3 regions of the Mycobacterium sp. NTMscope_Eco_3 genome follow, and region 2 is predicted to be linked to each of the others. Evidence: riboswitches for the same ligand, from Rfam matches in the RefSeq annotation. Region 2 holds a riboswitch; each other region holds the start of a gene.
What was found. Region 2 has a riboswitch for magnesium ahead of AC0KTM_RS15355 (PE family protein). Riboswitches for the same ligand answer to the same signal wherever they lie in the genome.
Positions count from the first base shown of each region.

Region 1 (5,445 bases), 1.8 Mb from region 2:
TAGCCGCGCAGCGTGAGCAACCCCGCCCGGCGCGACGGCGACATCGCCGGCCTGTCGAGCAGGGCCAGGTTCGGGGTTTGCCAGCCGGCCCGGTCCTGGCGGCGCACGGCCCGCCGTTCGGCGCGGGTGAGCGATGCGGCGTCGTCGAGTTCGTCGACCTGCTCGGGGTCGAGACCACCTCCGAGGGTGCGCACGATGGCTTCCGCCTCGGCCAGGCTGCGATGCCGCCGGCCGACGATGATCATCACCGCACCGCCGACGATGCCGATCACGGCGCCGACACCGAGCCCGATCTCGATGGTGGCCGTGGACAGGTCCGGGAAGAACGTCGTCGCCGTCAACGCCAGCGACAACAGCACCAGGCACCACACGATGCTCCACGCAATGATGTTCTGCCGCACCGTGTTCACCCACGGCCCCAGCACCGCGCGGTCATTGCACAGCAAGACCAGAAAGACGGTCGCCGAGGGGAGCAGCACGCCGGCGAGCGCCTGCACGCCCTGGGTCACCAGCCCCAGGATGTGGTCGGGGCTGAACGAGACGGCCGCCGACACCGCGAGCAGCGCCGCGTAGCCACCGTAGAACACCGGCGCCTCGCTGATCTTCCAATGCAACGAGTGCCGCTTGCCCATGGCGTCACCGACGGCATAGGTGGTCGCCAGGCCGACGGCGTTGGCGCCGATCAGCGACGCGTCGAGCAGGATGATCGCAAACAGCGCCCCCACCGTGCCGCCCAGATGCCGGGACAACCCGGCGGCGACGGCGCCCGCGTCGGTGAAGTGGCCGGCATCGGCGGTGCCCGCCAATCCGAACGCCGTCACCGCCATCAGCGCCGTCGCCCCGACCATGACCACGACGATCCCGATCACCAAATCGGCTCGCCCGTAAGGGATCCAGCGCGCGGTGATGCGCTTGTCGACCACGTTGGACTGCTGGAAGAACAGCTGCCACGGCGCGACGGTCGTTCCCACGATCGCGACCACCAGCAGCAGCACGGTCGAGTTCAGCCCACCGGGGAATTGCGGAATCAGGCCGGCCGCAGTCGCTTTCGGGGCCGGGTGCGCCAGCAGCACCATCGGGATGATCAGCACGTTGACGGCGATCAGCAGGAACATCAACCGCTCCCAGCGGCGAAACGACCCCCCGGCCACGACGGCGAACAGCAGCACCGCGGCGGCCGGGACGGCGACGAACTTCGGGCAGCCCAGGAAACCGAGAGCCAGTGACACACCGATGAATTCGGTGACGATTGTCAGGGCGTTCAAGACCAACAGGTCACCGACGCTGAAGGCGCCCCAGAACTTTCCGAACCGTTCGAAGATCAAGCGCGCGTGACCCACCCGGGCGACGGCGCCCAGCCGCAGCACCATTTCCTGGTTCACGTACAGCACCGGAATCATCAGTGCCAGCGTCCACAGCAGGCCCATCCCGTAGTCCTGGCCGGCCTGGGCGTAGGTCGCGACGCCACCGGCGTCGTTGTCGCCGACCATCACGATCAGGCCGGGACCGCTGATGACCGCCAGTGTCTTCAGCCGCCGCCAGCGGCCGTTCGTGGTGCCCCCGGTGCCGTCGCGCCCGATGCGGCCGAACGCGCCGACGATGTCGCCGACGTGCGCGGTGTCCAGCACCGTCGGCCCCTGCTCCTCGGCGTGCGGGGTCTCCACCGCGGCGGCCGAACGGCCGAAAATAAGGCTGCGGCGGCCGCCGCGGGTGTGGATCGAAGTCATCTGATCCTCGCTGTACGAATCGTTCTCACCTCGCGGTGAGGAATGCGGATGCGCCCGATGCGGGGAACGGATCACCAGTGGTTGTCGGGGCGGCCCGACACGTGTCCGCCCAGCGAGGCGGTGACCACGGCGATCGGCATCCGCGAAACGTACAGGTTGGCCCGCTCCTGGGGGGTCAGGTTGGCCCGCAGGTGCAACTTGTCGGCCAGCAACCGGCCCGCGCGCAGCATCGACCGGCCGCGTCCCCTGGGGGCGGCGGAAAAACGGTGCGTAACAACAAAAGCCATGATCTTCTCCTGCCAGAGGTCCGATCGGCGTCGACACCGTCCGTGGAACGTGTCAGCCGCGCAGGACCGGAAGGAAGGTCAGGCGGCGGAAGGAATGCCGGAGCCGGATCGGGACAAAACGAATTTTGGATGCGGACTATCGCCGGGACTCATCTCGCCCTCACCTCCTCACGGCCGGGACACACGCGGGTGTCATCACATTCACCTGAACGAGAGAGGCACGAATGACCGACGGCACCAACGCCGCCGGTCGCACCCCTCTCGTCGGAGCTTCGGCACTGCACGGCGTATCCGGACGGAGCCGATGGTCGTCCAGAAGCCACTTGGGCTCAACCCTTGGGTCCGGGAAGAGCTGTCCTGACCCGGGGCGTCTCTCGACGTTCGGGGTCAGTGGCCTGTATCCATGCAGACGCCTCACCTACCGAGGTGCTTGCGGAGTCCATAGTGGCACCGCGGCCCGGGCTCGTCAAACTCATTTGCGCTGAGCGTGGCGCCGCCGTCGCGCCCCCAGCGCCCACCCGGGCTGCCTCGGTTCGATTGCCCGCTCCTCACTCGCGCCGTTCCGGCGCTCACCGTCGCCGCCCTCGGTTCGATCGCCCGCTCCTCACTCGCGCCGTTCCGGCGCTCACCGTCGCCGGGCCCGGTTCGATCGCCCGCTCCTCACTCGCGCCGTTCCGGCGCTCACCGTCGCCGGGCTACGCTCGGCGACATGACCACAACCCTGCAGGATCCGCGGGTCGCATCGGCGCTCGACCGCATGTACGCCGAGTCGAAGAACCAGATGTCGCTCTTGCGCGAGCGGCGTGGCACCTTCGATCAGCCGATGACCGCCCAGGAGCGCGCCGACGCGATGAGCGAGTTCTACATCCCGGTGACGCCCGAAGCCGGCCGGCTGCTGTATTCGCTGGTCCGCGCCACCCGCCCGGCGACCGTCGTCGAATTCGGGATGTCGTTCGGGATTTCCGCCGTTCACCTGGCCGCCGCGGTGCGTGACAACGGGAGCGGCCGGGTGGTGACCACCGAGCTCAGCGCCACCAAGATCGCCGCCGCGAAGCAGACCTTCGCCGAGACGGGCTTGGACGATGTGATCACGATCCTGGAGGGCGACGCCTTGAGCACGCTGGAAAGCCTGGACGGGGCGATCGATTTTCTGCTGCTCGACGGTTGGAAAGACTTGTACCTGCCCGTGATCGAGCTGCTCGAGCCCCGCCTGTCCACGGGTGCGTTGGTCATCGCCGACAACGCCAGCTCGGCCGACATGGCCCCGTATCTCGACCGGGTGCGCGACCAGGACAACGGCTACGTCAGCTTCAACTTCCAGGTTCGCGACAGCGACAGCATGGAGATCAGCTGCCGCACAGGCACTTAGGAGAATTGCCTGCGCGGCGCTACCGCAGCGATTCCTCGAGCCACGGCGTCAGCCACTTCACCCCTTCCGGGGTCAGGTGCACACCGTCGCTGCGCACCTTGATGCCGTCGACCTTGGCGGTGTAGACGCCGTCGGGGCACAGCTTCTTGTTCAGGTCGAGGATCGCGACGTTCGGGTGATGGCTGACGGTCTTGCGCAACATGGTGTTCCACAGGTTGACCCGGTCCGGCTGGTCCTCGGGATACAGCCGGCCGTCCGGCTTCTCACCGCCGCGGCTGTACGGCACGGTCGCGACCACCACCCGCACACCGGTGGAACCGGCGATAGTCAGCGCCCGCTCGAGTTCGCCGTTGAGGTAGGCGTCGAAGGTCGGGTCGCCGATGTGGGTCCACTGGCCCTCGTTGACGCGATCCACGGTTTCCCAGCGGCCGATGATCAGCAGCGCGACATCGGGCTGGTCCTGGCTGACCTGCCTCGCCCATCGAATCGGCCAGCCGTCGCACTCGGATCGCTGCTCCAGCGTCTGACCCACATACCGGTACGGCGTGCCGCGCACCAGGCTGCACCCGATGACGGTGTGGTCGAGGAAGGCGAATCCCGGCGTCGGCGGGAGGTAGTGCATCCACGTCCACCCGATCGAATCACCGAACACCGAGACGGTGAACGGCCGATTGGGATCCCGGGGCCGGCTTTCTCCCGGCGGCGACGGCGAGACCGCCGCGACCGCCGAGACACCGGGCGGCAGGCCCACCTCACGCAGTCCCGGCCCGGTTCCCACCGGAACCACCAACAGCGTCACCGCCGCGGCGCTGGCCACGGTCGCCGCCGCCAACGGCAGCAGCGGCACCCGCGAAGGGCGCCAGCGCCGGATGGGCTGCTCGAGCACCCAATACGACGCCGCGGCCACCGCCACCGTGGCGGCGCACCGCGCGGCGAACAGCGGCAGCCCGGCCCACCCGGTGCGTTCGCCGTTGAGCGCCAAGAAGATCGGCCAGTGCCACAGGTAGATGCCATACGAGATGGTCCCGAGCCACACCAGCGGCGGCAACGCGAGCGCGCGGGCGACGACGCCGCGCTGCTCCAGGCCGACCGGGGCGATGACGAGGACGGCCGCGATCGCGACGCCGATCAGCAGGCCGTGGCGGAATTCGCCGCTGGCGCCGGTGGCGTAGTGGGTCGCCGCCGCCAGCCCCGCCACACCCAGCAGCGGCAGGATCCGGGCGGCGCGCCGCGCCCACCGGGTGCGGATCATGCACCAGCCGCGGTTCATCGACTGCCAGTCCCGTACCAGCAGGGCGGCGGCCGCCGCACCGACCAGCAGCGCCTGCGCGCGGGTGTCGGTGCCGAAGTAGATCCGGTCGCGGGTGCCGTCGGAGGCCATGACGATGGCGAGCGCCGCGGACGCCAGCGTCCCGAGGGTGGCGATGACAAACGTCGCGAAGCGCACCCCGCCGACGGTGGCCCGGGTGAAGCGGCGCCTCGCGCGTGCGGCCAGCGCCAGCGCGACCGCGATCAGCAGCAGCGGCCAGACGAAGTAGTACTGCTCCTCCACCCCGAGCGACCAGGTGTGCTGCAGCGGCGACGGCGGCGCCCCCTGGGTGAAGTAGTCGGTCTTCTGGGCGACGAACCGCCAGTTCGCCATCCACACGAACGCCGCGATGGCGTCGTCGCGCAGGCCGGTGAGCGACCGCTCGGGTAGCAGCTGCCGGGCCGCCGCCACGGTGAGCACCATCAACACCAGCGCCGGCAGCAGCCGCCGCGCGCGCCGGATCCAGAAGCCGGTGAGCTCGATGCGGCCGGTGCGTCCCAGCTCGTCGAGCAGCAGCGAGGTGATCAGGAATCCGCTGAGAACGAAGAAGACGTCGACGCCGATGAATCCGCCGCTGACGCCGGGGATTCCTCCGTGCCCGATGAGCACCAGCGCGACGGCGATCGCGCGCAGGCCGTCGAGCGCCGGGATTCCGCTGCGCCGCTCGGGGCGGTCCCAGACGGCCAGCCGGCCAACCCGGCGCACGGGGGCGACCCATCGGGGCCGACTACGACGAGCCGGTGCGGGGTGAGA
Region 1 is NZ_CDRJYZ010000001.1:5,205,163-5,210,607, forward strand. It holds gene AC0KTM_RS24205 (NRAMP family divalent metal transporter) at 1-1,727, opposite strand, end outside; gene AC0KTM_RS24210 (hypothetical protein) at 1,799-2,014, opposite strand; M-box (ykoK) riboswitch at 2,264-2,447, opposite strand; gene AC0KTM_RS24215 (O-methyltransferase) at 2,724-3,383, shown strand; gene AC0KTM_RS24220 (acyltransferase family protein) at 3,403-5,397, opposite strand.
Region 1: linked by a shared signal. The riboswitch ahead of AC0KTM_RS24210 (hypothetical protein) and the one ahead of AC0KTM_RS15355 (PE family protein) in region 2 are both predicted to bind magnesium.

Region 2 (5,445 bases):
ACACCTGAAATCGCGAACACACCAGCGGCAAAACAGCATTGGGACCACGGCGTTAGCACCGACACCTGCACAGGCAGGACAAGATAGACCTGGAAAGTCACTAGATACAAACCCATCATCGCGGCCAAGAGCAGCAAAGACCCGTTGACCAGGATGATCCGCCAATCCTGCAAAACCGATGCGGATCTCGGCGCCTGCTCGCTCTGTTGAAGTAGCATTCGCACAACTCCTGCCGAATAGCTGCCGGTAGCCGCCAGGCACACCCGTACATCGATTCCACCGCGCTGGACGGGCAATTCAAAATCCAGGGATTGATCACCGACAACGTTGTCAAAGTTGGTGTACTGAACCGGAATCCATGCACCGTGATCGGTGGCCAACGCCTGCACGACCCGATCTTTGCGGGCTTGTTCCCATCCACCAACCGGGCGCGGTGCATCGACGAGGACAACGTCGGCGCAGTAGGCAGCAAGCATCCGCCCAATGATCGGTTCCATCATCCCGGTATCGATGACAACCGCTACCGGACCCACGCACACCTCGCCCGCTAGAACCAGTCCCAAACATAGGTTGCCGCCGGAAAACTCCGCGGTCCGAGCTTCGGGCAGCAACCCGCCGCGGTCGCGCGCCTTATCGACCAACTGCGTGGCAAGGACTTCCTTCATGCTGCCACCTGGGTTGAAGCACTCAAGCTTCGCCCAGAAACCACGGTTCCGCAATGCTCTGGGACGCCGAGATCCTGGGCACCGAAGCATGTCACACCAAGACACCAGCCGCCCATAGGTGGCAGGCCTGCGCCGCCAGCAGGAGCGCGCCCCGGTGGCGGTACGAGGTGGACTGCCCGCAAGATTATTGCCAGTGTGAACAACGTCAATCATCTGATCGTCACTTCCATCAACGCGCGACACGCGACAATTGGTAAGAAGCGTTCACCGGCCGGCGACGCGAAGCGCAACGGCCTGACGGCGACTGATCAGCGACGAGACAAGCAGAGCCGAGTCAACAGATCTCGACCGGCGCAACGCACTGCAAGCACAGTGGGCGGACCCCGCCCCGGCGCCGCCGCGGGATAAGCCGACCACCCCGCCCCCCCAACCGGGCTGACCGCGGCGCCGAAACTCGCCAACGCGGCCACAGACGGTGTCAAGGCGGCGGCCATGAACTGGTCGTCGTGGTGTGTCGACGAATCCCTTTCTGCGTGCGCATGGTCTGGGGGAAGCTGATCCCTGACCACTTGCGACGATTCAAGCGAAGTCAGCGCTTCACCGGCAACGATTTCCAGATCCGTTGAGTTAGTTCTACTTTCGTGGTGGTGTGCGCCACCGATTACCATCCACAACATCAACCACACTGTGGCTGCTACCGCGACCAAACGGGATCGCAGCATTGTCGGATCGGCAACGTCGATTCTCATAACAACCCCGAAGCTAGCACCGCACGGGAACGATGTCGTCGGCAAAAGCCTAGCTACGACAATATGTGCCCCACTTGTCACGACTCGTTCAGCGCTTGCTCACCACCAGCTCACTTAACGAACCAGATCGAGCGTTAACCCGCGCCGGTTTGGCTGCTTTGCATGACCGCGGTTCGGTTGCGTCAACGGTCCGTCAATTTGAACCGCCCCGAGTTCGATGCACACCTTCTTTCGAGGGAAGGTTGTTCGCATCATGCCGAAGAAGTACGACGAGGAGTTCAAGGCCCGGGCGGTGCGGTTGGTCAGCGACCATGCCGAGGAGTACGCCACCCGTACGGCCTGCCTGACCGCGGTCGCCAAGCGTTTGGGGGTGTCGTATGAATCGTTACGACGCTGGATCAACCAGGCCGAGGTCGACACCGGGGTCCGCGACGGGGCGCCCACCGATACCGTGCGCGAGTTGCGTGAGCTCAAACGCAAGAACCGCGAACTTGAGGAAACCATCGAAATCCTCAAGGCGGCAACAAGTTTCTTCGTGCGGGAGAGCGACCCGCGACACCGTTGATCTGTGCGTTCATCGCCGAGCATCGTGCTCGGTTCGGGGTCGCTCCGATCTGCCGCGTGCTCACTGAGCACGGCTGCGTGATCGCCCCGAGAACCTTCTATGCCTGGCTGGCCCGCCCACCGTCGGCGCGGGCCCTGTGGGACACCGTCATTACCGAGGTGCTGGCCGGCTACTACGAACCCGACGAGCACGGCCGGCGCAAACCGGAGTCCTTGTACGGGGCCACGAAAATGTGGGCTCACTTGCAACGCCAGGGCATCACCGTGGCCCGCTGCACCGTGGAACGACTGATGCGCGTCAACGGCTGGCGCGGGGTCACCCGGCGCAAAAAGGTCCGCACCACCGTGGCCGACCCGGCCGCGACCCGGGCGGCGGATCTGGTCAAACGCCAGTTCCGGGTGCGCGCCCCCAACGTGCTGCTCGTCGCGGATTTCACCTACGTGCGCCTGGCCACCGGGGTGTTCGTCTACACCGCGTTCGCCATTGATGCCTACGCCGGGCGGATCGTGGGCTGGACCTGCTCGGCAAGCAAGGAAGACCGGTTCGTGCGTCAGGCGATCAGGCATGCGGCGCAACTGCGGTTCAATGAAGGCAATCCATTGATGGGCAACACTATTCACCATTCGGACGCAGGGTCGCAATATACGTCGGTGCGGTTCGGGGAAACCTTGACCCTGTCCGGGCTGGTGGCCTCAATCGGCACTGTCGGGGACGCCTTCGACAACGCTCTGGCCGAAACAACGATAGGGCTGTACAAGACCGAAGCCGTCCGGGCGGATTCGCCCTTCCGGCGCGGCCCCCTGCAGCGCCTGACCGACGTGGAACTGCTCACCGCCGACTGGGTGCACTGGTACAACACCAGCCGGCTCATGCACCGCCTGGGCCGCATCCCACCGACCGAGTACGAGACGATCTACTACGCTACGAACACAGCCCAATCAGAGGCTGCACACCCATAACCGCGTGTGCATCGAACTCGGGGCGGTTCAATTCGTACTTCTCGCCTTCGGGCGCCACACGGCAATAGATGGCCGACGATATGGCGCGGTCATAGCGGCGCCCCCGGTGTCGCCATCAATGTCCAGTGCGCCGAACCGCCGCAAGATCCTCACCAGCTCACCCAGCATCGGCGCCAGCCACATGCCAGCCGGCATGTCCAGCACGGCCTAGTAAAGGCCCGGTGCAAACGCTGGCGTTCACCCACCGTCAATCCCATCGTCTGGGCCTGCTGCGCCGCACCGGTTTCGCCGCTTCAACACGCCACTTCGCGGGCAGCATTTCTCTTTGGGACAACGAAGGGGGCAGGCGGGCATTGTTGGTGAGTCAACGCGCCGGGTTGACTGGTGCCGCCTTGAGTGCCAAGATAACGTTCGCATAAACCTCGGTAGGTGAGGCGTCTGCACGGACATAGGCCACTGACCTCGAACGTCGAGAGACGCCCCGGGTCAGGACAGCTCTTCCCGGCTTAAGGGTTGAGCCCAAGTGGCTTCCGGCTCAGCCGGATACGCCGTGTGGTGCCAAAGCTGTGACGAGAGGGGTGCCGCGCCCGGCTGAATCGCCGGGTTGCCTCATCCCCGGTGTGCGACTGTTGGCACCCCCGTGTGCCCTGGCCGTGAGGAGGTGAGAGCGAGATGAGTCGCGGTGATAGTCCCTATCCGAGTCCGATGAGCATTTCGTTCGGATCCGGCCCCGGCACCATTTCCACTATCTGAATCGGCTTGCGCCGCTTCGGTTCGCACTCGCCCGCGTCCCGCTTCGTGGACGTGCGTCTTTTTGGCGTGCTCTGACACGACCACAGCCGCAGCTTCAGTCTGCATTCCCCTTGAGGAGAAGTCCGATGTCTTTTGTGACCGCACAGCCAGAAATACTGGCGACGACAGCCAATGATTTGCGCAATATCGGCTCAGGGCTCGCCGCCCAGAACGCGGCCGCATCTACGCCTACGACAGGCGTGATTCCTGCAGCGGCCGACGAGGTTTCGGCGCTGACCGCGACCCAGTTCGTTGCGCACGCGCAGCTGTATCAAGCGGTGAGCGCACAAGCCGCAGCAGTTTGTGACCTGTTCGTGCGGACCTTAGCGGCCAGTGCCGTTTCGTACGCCGCCACCGAGGCCCTCAACACAATCGCGGCCGGCTAAAGGAAGTGTGTCCAATGACTGTCATGATCGATTTCGGCGCGTTGCCGCCGGAAATCAATTCCGCAAGAATGTATTCCGGCGCGGGCTCAGCGCCGATGCTTAGCGCCGCCGCGGCCTGGGACACGCTGGCCGCTGAATTGCGTTCGGCGGCAACCTCCTACAGCTCGACGATCTCGAGATTGAGCAGCGAAGGCTGGCGCGGCCCGGCGTCGATATCGATGGCGGCCGCCGCAGCACCTCTCGTCGCCTGGATGAACACGACTGGGATGCAGGCTGAACAAACCGCTACCCAGGCCACCGCAGCCGCGGGTGCCTATGAGACCGCGTACTCGATGACGGTGCCCCCACCGGTAATCGCGGCCAACCGTAGCCTTTTGAGCGCGTTGGTCGCCACCAACGTCTTGGGGCAGAACACGCCGGCGATCGCGACCACCGAGGCGCACTACGGCGAAATGTGGGCCCAGGACGCTGCCGCAATGTACGGCTACGCCGCCGCTTCGGCGGCCGCCTCGACGGTGACGCCATTCACCGCGCCACAACAGACAACCAATGCGGCGGGGCTGGACGGGCAGGCCGCGACGGTCAGCCAGGCCACTGCTACGTCGGCAGGCACGAGCACGCAGACGGCACTGTCACAGCTGACCTCCACGGTACCCACAAAGTTGCAGAGCCTCGCTTCACCCGCGTCGTCTTCGTCGTCGACGTCGGGACTTTCGGAAATCCTCGGCCAACTGACTGGCTCTGGTGGGTCTGGGAATTCACAGCTCAACGACTTCTGGAACCAGTGGGGGCCCAACGCGAACATCTGGAACACCATCTTCTCGTCCGGGTTTTACACGCCCAGTAACACATTGGGTGCCTTCACGAGTTTGTTGGGCGCCGGCGCAGCCGGGGGCGCCGCGGGAAACGCCATCGGAGAAGCTGTCACAACCGGCCCCCTCGGAGGCCTATTGGGTCTGACGAGCCTGGGACCCGGCGGCGCCGCATCCGCGGCCCTTGGACGGGCCGCGTCGATCGGCCCGCTATCGGTGCCCGCGAGCTGGACCGCCCTAACCCCACCCCCTAGCTCTCTTGCCTCAGGGCTGGGCGGCACGCCCCTCACCGCGGCTCCGGCAGGTGTGATGCCCATGATGCCCGGCATGCCGATGGCGAACACGGCCGGAAGCCACATAGGCAGTGCTCCCAAATACGGGCTCCGGCTCACCGTAATGGCCCGCTCACCCATCGCCGGATAGCAGATACGGGGATCGGCTGCGAGCCTCAGTTCGACGGCCCCAACCGCATAAGCAGTTCGGCCACGATTCACCGCTTATGTGGCACTCGATGATT
Region 2 is NZ_CDRJYZ010000001.1:3,402,493-3,407,937, forward strand. It holds gene AC0KTM_RS15335 (pyridoxal-phosphate dependent enzyme) at 1-665, opposite strand, end outside; gene lpqS (putative copper homeostasis (lipo)protein LpqS) at 974-1,414, opposite strand; one part of gene AC0KTM_RS15345 (IS3 family transposase) at 1,668-1,941, shown strand; one part of gene AC0KTM_RS15345 (IS3 family transposase) at 1,941-2,938, shown strand; gene AC0KTM_RS15350 (hypothetical protein) at 3,160-3,357, shown strand; M-box (ykoK) riboswitch at 3,353-3,523, shown strand; gene AC0KTM_RS15355 (PE family protein) at 3,817-4,116, shown strand; gene AC0KTM_RS15360 (PPE family protein) at 4,131-5,351, shown strand.

Region 3 (5,445 bases), 290 kb from region 2:
CTGGTCGCCGCGATCTACAACGCCCTCGACATCCACCTGCCCGTCCGCGCCGTCTTCGAGGCGCCGTCGGTGCGCAGCCTGAGCCAGCAGCTCAACCGCGATCCCGGTGCGGCGGAAGGCCATCGGGCCGACTTCGCCTCGGTGCACGGCCGCGACGCCACCGAGGTGTACGCCTGCGACCTCACGCTGGACAAGTTCATCGACGCCCCGACGCTGGCCGCCGCGCCGGCGCTGCCGGGCCCGAGCTCCGAGGTGCGCACGGTCCTGTTGACCGGGGCCACCGGCTTCCTCGGTCGTTACCTGGTGCTGCAATGGCTCGAACGGCTGGAACTGGCCGACGGCAAGCTGATCTGCCTGGTGCGGGCCACCTCCGACGAGGACGCGCGGCGCCGGCTCGAGAGGACCTTCGACCCCCCGGGTTGTGCGGGCGACCCCGCCCTGCGGCGCTATTTCGACGAACTCGCCGCCGACCACCTCGAGGTCATCGCCGGCGACAAGGGCCAGGCCAACCTCGGCCTGGACGAACAGACGTGGCAGCGGCTGGCCGACACCGTCGACCTGATCGTCGACTCCGCGGCCGTGGTCAACGGCGTGCTGCCCTACAGCGAGCTGTTCGCCCCCAACGTCGCGGGCACCGCCGAGCTGATCCGGCTGGCGCTCACCACCAAACTCAAGCCGTACACGTATGTCTCGACGGCCAACGTGGGCGACCAGATCGAGCCGTCGGCGTTCACCGAGGACGCCGACGTCCGCGTCGCCGGCCCGATCCGCACGATCGACGGCAGCTACGGCAACGGCTACGGCAACAGCAAGTGGGCCGGCGAGGTGCTGCTGCGCGAGGCCCACGACCTGTGCGCGCTGCCCGTCGGGGTGTTTCGCTGCGACATGATCCTGGCCGACACCACCTACGCGGGCCAGCTCAACCTGTCGGACATGTTCACCCGGCTGCTGTTCAGCGTCGTCGCCAGCGGCGTCGCGCCGGCCTCGTTCTACAAGCTCGACTCCCGCGGCAACCGGCAACGCGCGCACTTCGACGCCCTGCCCGTCGAGTTCGTCGCCGAGTCGATCACCACGCTGGGCGCCCAGGTGGGCCGCGAATCAGCTGCGGGGTTCGAGACCTACCACGTGATGAACCCGCACGACGACGGCATCGGGCTCGACGAGTACGTCGACTGGGTGATCGAGGCCGGCTACCCGATCGAGCGGGTCGACGACTTCGGGGAGTGGCTGCACCGGATGGAAACCGCGCTGCGCGCCCTGCCGGAGCGCCAGTGCCACCAGTCGGTGCTGCAGCTGTTGCAGTTGCGCAACGCGCAGCACGTGCCGCCGGCCGACCCGGCGCGCGGCTGCCTGGGGCCGACCGAGCGCTTTCGGGCCGCGGTGCAGGAAGCCAAAATCGGCCCCGACAACGACATCCCGCACATCAGCGCGGCGGTGATCGTCAAATACGTGACCGACCTGCAGCTGCTCGGTCTGCTCTGAAACACCTTGGCCGGTAGCGTGTTTCGCTGCCGCGGCCCGAAGCCGTCGTCGCCGCCCGTCCCGCTGGCTACCATGACCGGTAGACCGCGACGGTCCCGCCGCAGGAGAGGAGTGCTCATCCGATGACAACAGCGCGCCTGCCCAAACTGCCACTGGACGAAGCCAAAGCCGCCGCCGACGAAGCGGCCGTCCCCAATTACATGGCCGAACTGAGCATCTTCCAAGTGCTGCTCAACCATCCGCCGCTGGCGCGCGCCATCAACGACCTCCTCGCCACCATGCTCTGGCACGGCGCCCTCGACGCGCGGCTGCGCGAGCTGGTGATCATGAGGATCGGCTGGCTGACCGCCTGCGACTACGAATGGACGCAGCACTGGCGCGTCGCGTCCCGGCTCGGCGTCCCGGGCGACGACCTGCTCGGCGTGCGAGAGTGGCGGAACCACTCGGGGTTTGGGCCCACCGAGCGGGCCGTGCTGGCGGCCACCGACGACGTGGTGCGCGACGGCGCGGTCAGCGCCGCGAGCTGGGCGGCATGCGAGCGCGAATTCAACGGCGACACAACGGTTCTCGTCGAACTGGTCACGGTCATCGGCGCGTGGCGCATGGTCTCGTCCATCCTGCAGAGCCTCGAGGTGCCGCTGGAGGAGGGTGTGTCGAGCTGGCCTCCGGACGGCCGCCCGCCCGGGTCGTAGGGCCGCAGTCCCGGCGTGAATTGCTCAGGGCCGTAAGCGATTGACTTATCAAGGGAGAACTCTTAGCGTCGGGCAATGAGAACCAGGGTCGCCGAGATGCTCGGTGTCGAATTCCCGATCTGCGCCTTCAGCCATTGCCGCGACGTGGTGGCCGCGGTGACCAATGCGGGAGGGTTCGGCGTCCTGGGTGCCACCGCGCACAGCCCGGCGCGGCTGCGCAGCGAGCTGACGTGGATCGAGGAGCAGACCGGCGGCAAGCCCTACGGGGTCGACCTGCTGCTGCCACCAAAGTACGTCGGCGCCGAGCAGGGCGGGATCGACGCCGCCCAGACCCGGACCCTCCTGCCCGACGAGCACCGCGCGTTCGTCGACGACCTGCTGGCCCGCTACGGCGTGACGGCGCCCGCCGGGGAAGCCCGCGCGTCCGCGGGCGGTTTGAACATCTCGCCCAAGAGCTACCAGCCGCTGCTCGACGTGGCCTTCGCGCACAACATCCGGCTGATCGCCAGCGCGCTCGGCCCGCCCCCGGCGGACCTCGTCGAACGCGCCCACGACCAGGACGTGCTGGTGGCCGCGTTGGCCGGCACCACCCGCCACGCGCAGCGGCACGCCGCCGCCGGCGTCGACCTGATCGTCGCGCAGGGCACCGAGGCCGGCGGCCACACCGGCGAGGTGGCGACCATGGTGCTGGTGCCGGAGGTCGTCGACGCCGTCGCGCCGGTGCCCGTGCTCGCCGCCGGCGGGATCGCCCGCGGCCGCCAGATTGCGGCGGCGCTGGCTTTGGGCGCCGAGGGCGTGTGGTGCGGGTCGGTCTGGCTGACCACCGAGGAGGCCGAGACGGTGCCCGTGGTCAAGGAGAAGTTCCTGGCCGCCACGTCCTCGGACACGGTGCGGTCGCGCTCGATGACCGGCAAGCCGGCGCGGATGCTGCGCACCGCCTGGACCGAGGAGTGGGACCGCCCGGAGAACCCGGACCCGCTGGGCATGCCGTTGCAGACCGCGCTGATCACCGAGCCGCAGGTGCGCATCAACTCCGCGGCCGCCCACGACGGCGCCAAGGCGCGTGAGCTGGCGACTTACTTCGTCGGGCAGGTGGTGGGCTCGCTCGATCGGGTCCGCCCGACGCGCTCGGTGGTACTCGACATGGTCGACGAGTTCATCGACACGATCGGCCGGCTCGACGGCCTGGTCGAGAAGTGACCCGGCCGGTCGGTAACGAATCGCGGACACGCTATCCAGGGATTTGACCGCGTCAGACCGCTCGTGCATTATCGGTCGGGTAAGCACCTCGTTAGGTGAGGCGTCTACACGAATACAGGCCACTGACCCCGAACGTCGAAAGACGCCCCGGGTCAGGACAGCTCCTCCCGGCTTAAGGGTTGAGCCCAGGTGGCTTCCGGTTTGGATTGTTTTCCAGCCAGGACACGTCGTGTGGTGCCGAAGCTCTGACGAGAGGGGTGCGGATCTCCGGCGGTCGTCGGATTCTGCTCCTTTTGCTGCGCCTAGATCGCATGCGACCCCGCATGCGTCGCGACCGCGAGGAGGTGAGGGACACATGAGTTCTAGCGATAGTCCGGATCGAAGTCCGAACCCTGTTTCGTCCCGATCCGTTCTCCGGCGCGACCTTCTCGGCTGAGTCGTCGCACACGCTAAGTGCTTATCCGCCAAGCGTTCTGAGATCGGAACCGACCCGGGACGGGACACGTCAGTCCTTTTTGGTCCCCGTTGGCATTCTCCTCTAGGAGTCGATCATGACCGCAGCTCTCTACGACGAAGTCGTCACCGTCGCGCCCGCCCGCACCCTGACGGTGGTTCCCGACGTCACCGAAATCCAGGTTCCCGAGCCCGTGGAAGAGCCGCGCCGCAGCGATTACCCGCTCTTCGGCCCGGGCGGCGACCCGCTGGTCAACGGGGCCTGCCGGTTGCTGAGCATTCCGCTGCGGCACGTGTACGCGGCGCTGTGGCGGGTGGGTGTGCTCGAGGTTCGGGCCTGACAGTCCGACCGCGAGACTGTAATTGCCGACGGGTTCACTCGGCGTTTGCGTCGGCAGTTGCAGTCTCGCGATAAGATTTACTGGCGTCGATCCGGCCATCACCGGGGAGCCTTCGGAAGAACAGCCGACCGGCTCAGTAGAACCGAACGGGCAGGCCCGTCACAGCCTTTTCAATGAGCGGCCGCGCGAAAGCGCGGCAAGCGGGGTGGTACCGCGGCGCTCGCGCAGCCAGCGCGTCGTCGTCCCCAGGCCTGGAGACTGGCACAGGAGACGACGTTTGACCGAGCACACATACCCGAAGCCGGCCGGCGGGGCGCCCGACTTCCCGGCCCTCGAGCTCGAGGTGCTGGACTACTGGGCCCGCGACGACACCTTCCGCGCCAGCATCGCCCGCCGCGACGGCGCCGAAGAATATGTGTTCTACGACGGGCCGCCGTTCGCCAACGGCCTGCCGCATTACGGGCACCTGCTCACCGGTTACGTCAAGGACATCGTCCCGCGATACCGCACCATGAGCGGCTACAAGGTGGAGCGCCGGTTCGGCTGGGACACCCACGGCCTGCCGGCCGAACTCGAGGTCGAGCGCCAGTTGGGCATCACCGACAAGTCCCAGATCGATGACATGGGCATCGCCGCCTTCAACGACGCCTGCCGCGCCTCGGTGCTGCGCTACACCGACGAGTGGCGGGCCTACGTCACCCGCCAGGCGCGCTGGGTCGATTTCGACAACGACTACAAGACGCTGGACCTGCCGTATATGGAGTCGGTGATCTGGGCGTTCAAACAGCTCTGGGACAAAGGCCTGGCCTACGAGGGCTACCGGGTGTTGCCCTATTGCTGGCGCGACGAAACCCCACTGTCCAACCACGAATTGCGGATGGACGACGACGTCTACCAGAGCCGGCAGGACCCCGCGCTCACCGTCGGCTTCCGGGTGGTGGGCGGCGACCTGGACGGGGCTTTCTTGTTGGTCTGGACGACCACGCCGTGGACCCTGCCGTCCAACCTCGCCGTCGCGGTCAATCCCGACGTGACCTACGTCGAGGTGCGTTCCGAGGGCAGGCGTTTCGTGCTGGCCGAGGCGCGGCTGGCCGCCTACGCGAAGGAGCTCGGCGAAGAGCCCGAGGTGCTCGGCACCTACCGGGGTGCGCACCTGCTGGGCACGCGGTACCTGCCGCCGTTCCCGTATTTCTCTGACACCCCCAACGCATTTCAGGTCCTGCCGGGCGAGTTCGTCACCACCGAGGACGGCACCGGCATCGTGCACATGGCGCCGG
Region 3 is NZ_CDRJYZ010000001.1:3,115,598-3,121,042, reverse strand. It holds gene AC0KTM_RS14250 (non-ribosomal peptide synthetase) at 1-1,482, shown strand, start outside; gene AC0KTM_RS14245 (carboxymuconolactone decarboxylase family protein) at 1,605-2,174, shown strand; gene AC0KTM_RS14240 (NAD(P)H-dependent flavin oxidoreductase) at 2,250-3,374, shown strand; M-box (ykoK) riboswitch at 3,455-3,638, shown strand; gene AC0KTM_RS14235 (Rv1535 family protein) at 3,926-4,168, shown strand; gene ileS (isoleucine--tRNA ligase) at 4,446-5,445, shown strand, end outside.
Region 3: linked by a shared signal. The riboswitch ahead of AC0KTM_RS14235 (Rv1535 family protein) and the one ahead of AC0KTM_RS15355 (PE family protein) in region 2 are both predicted to bind magnesium.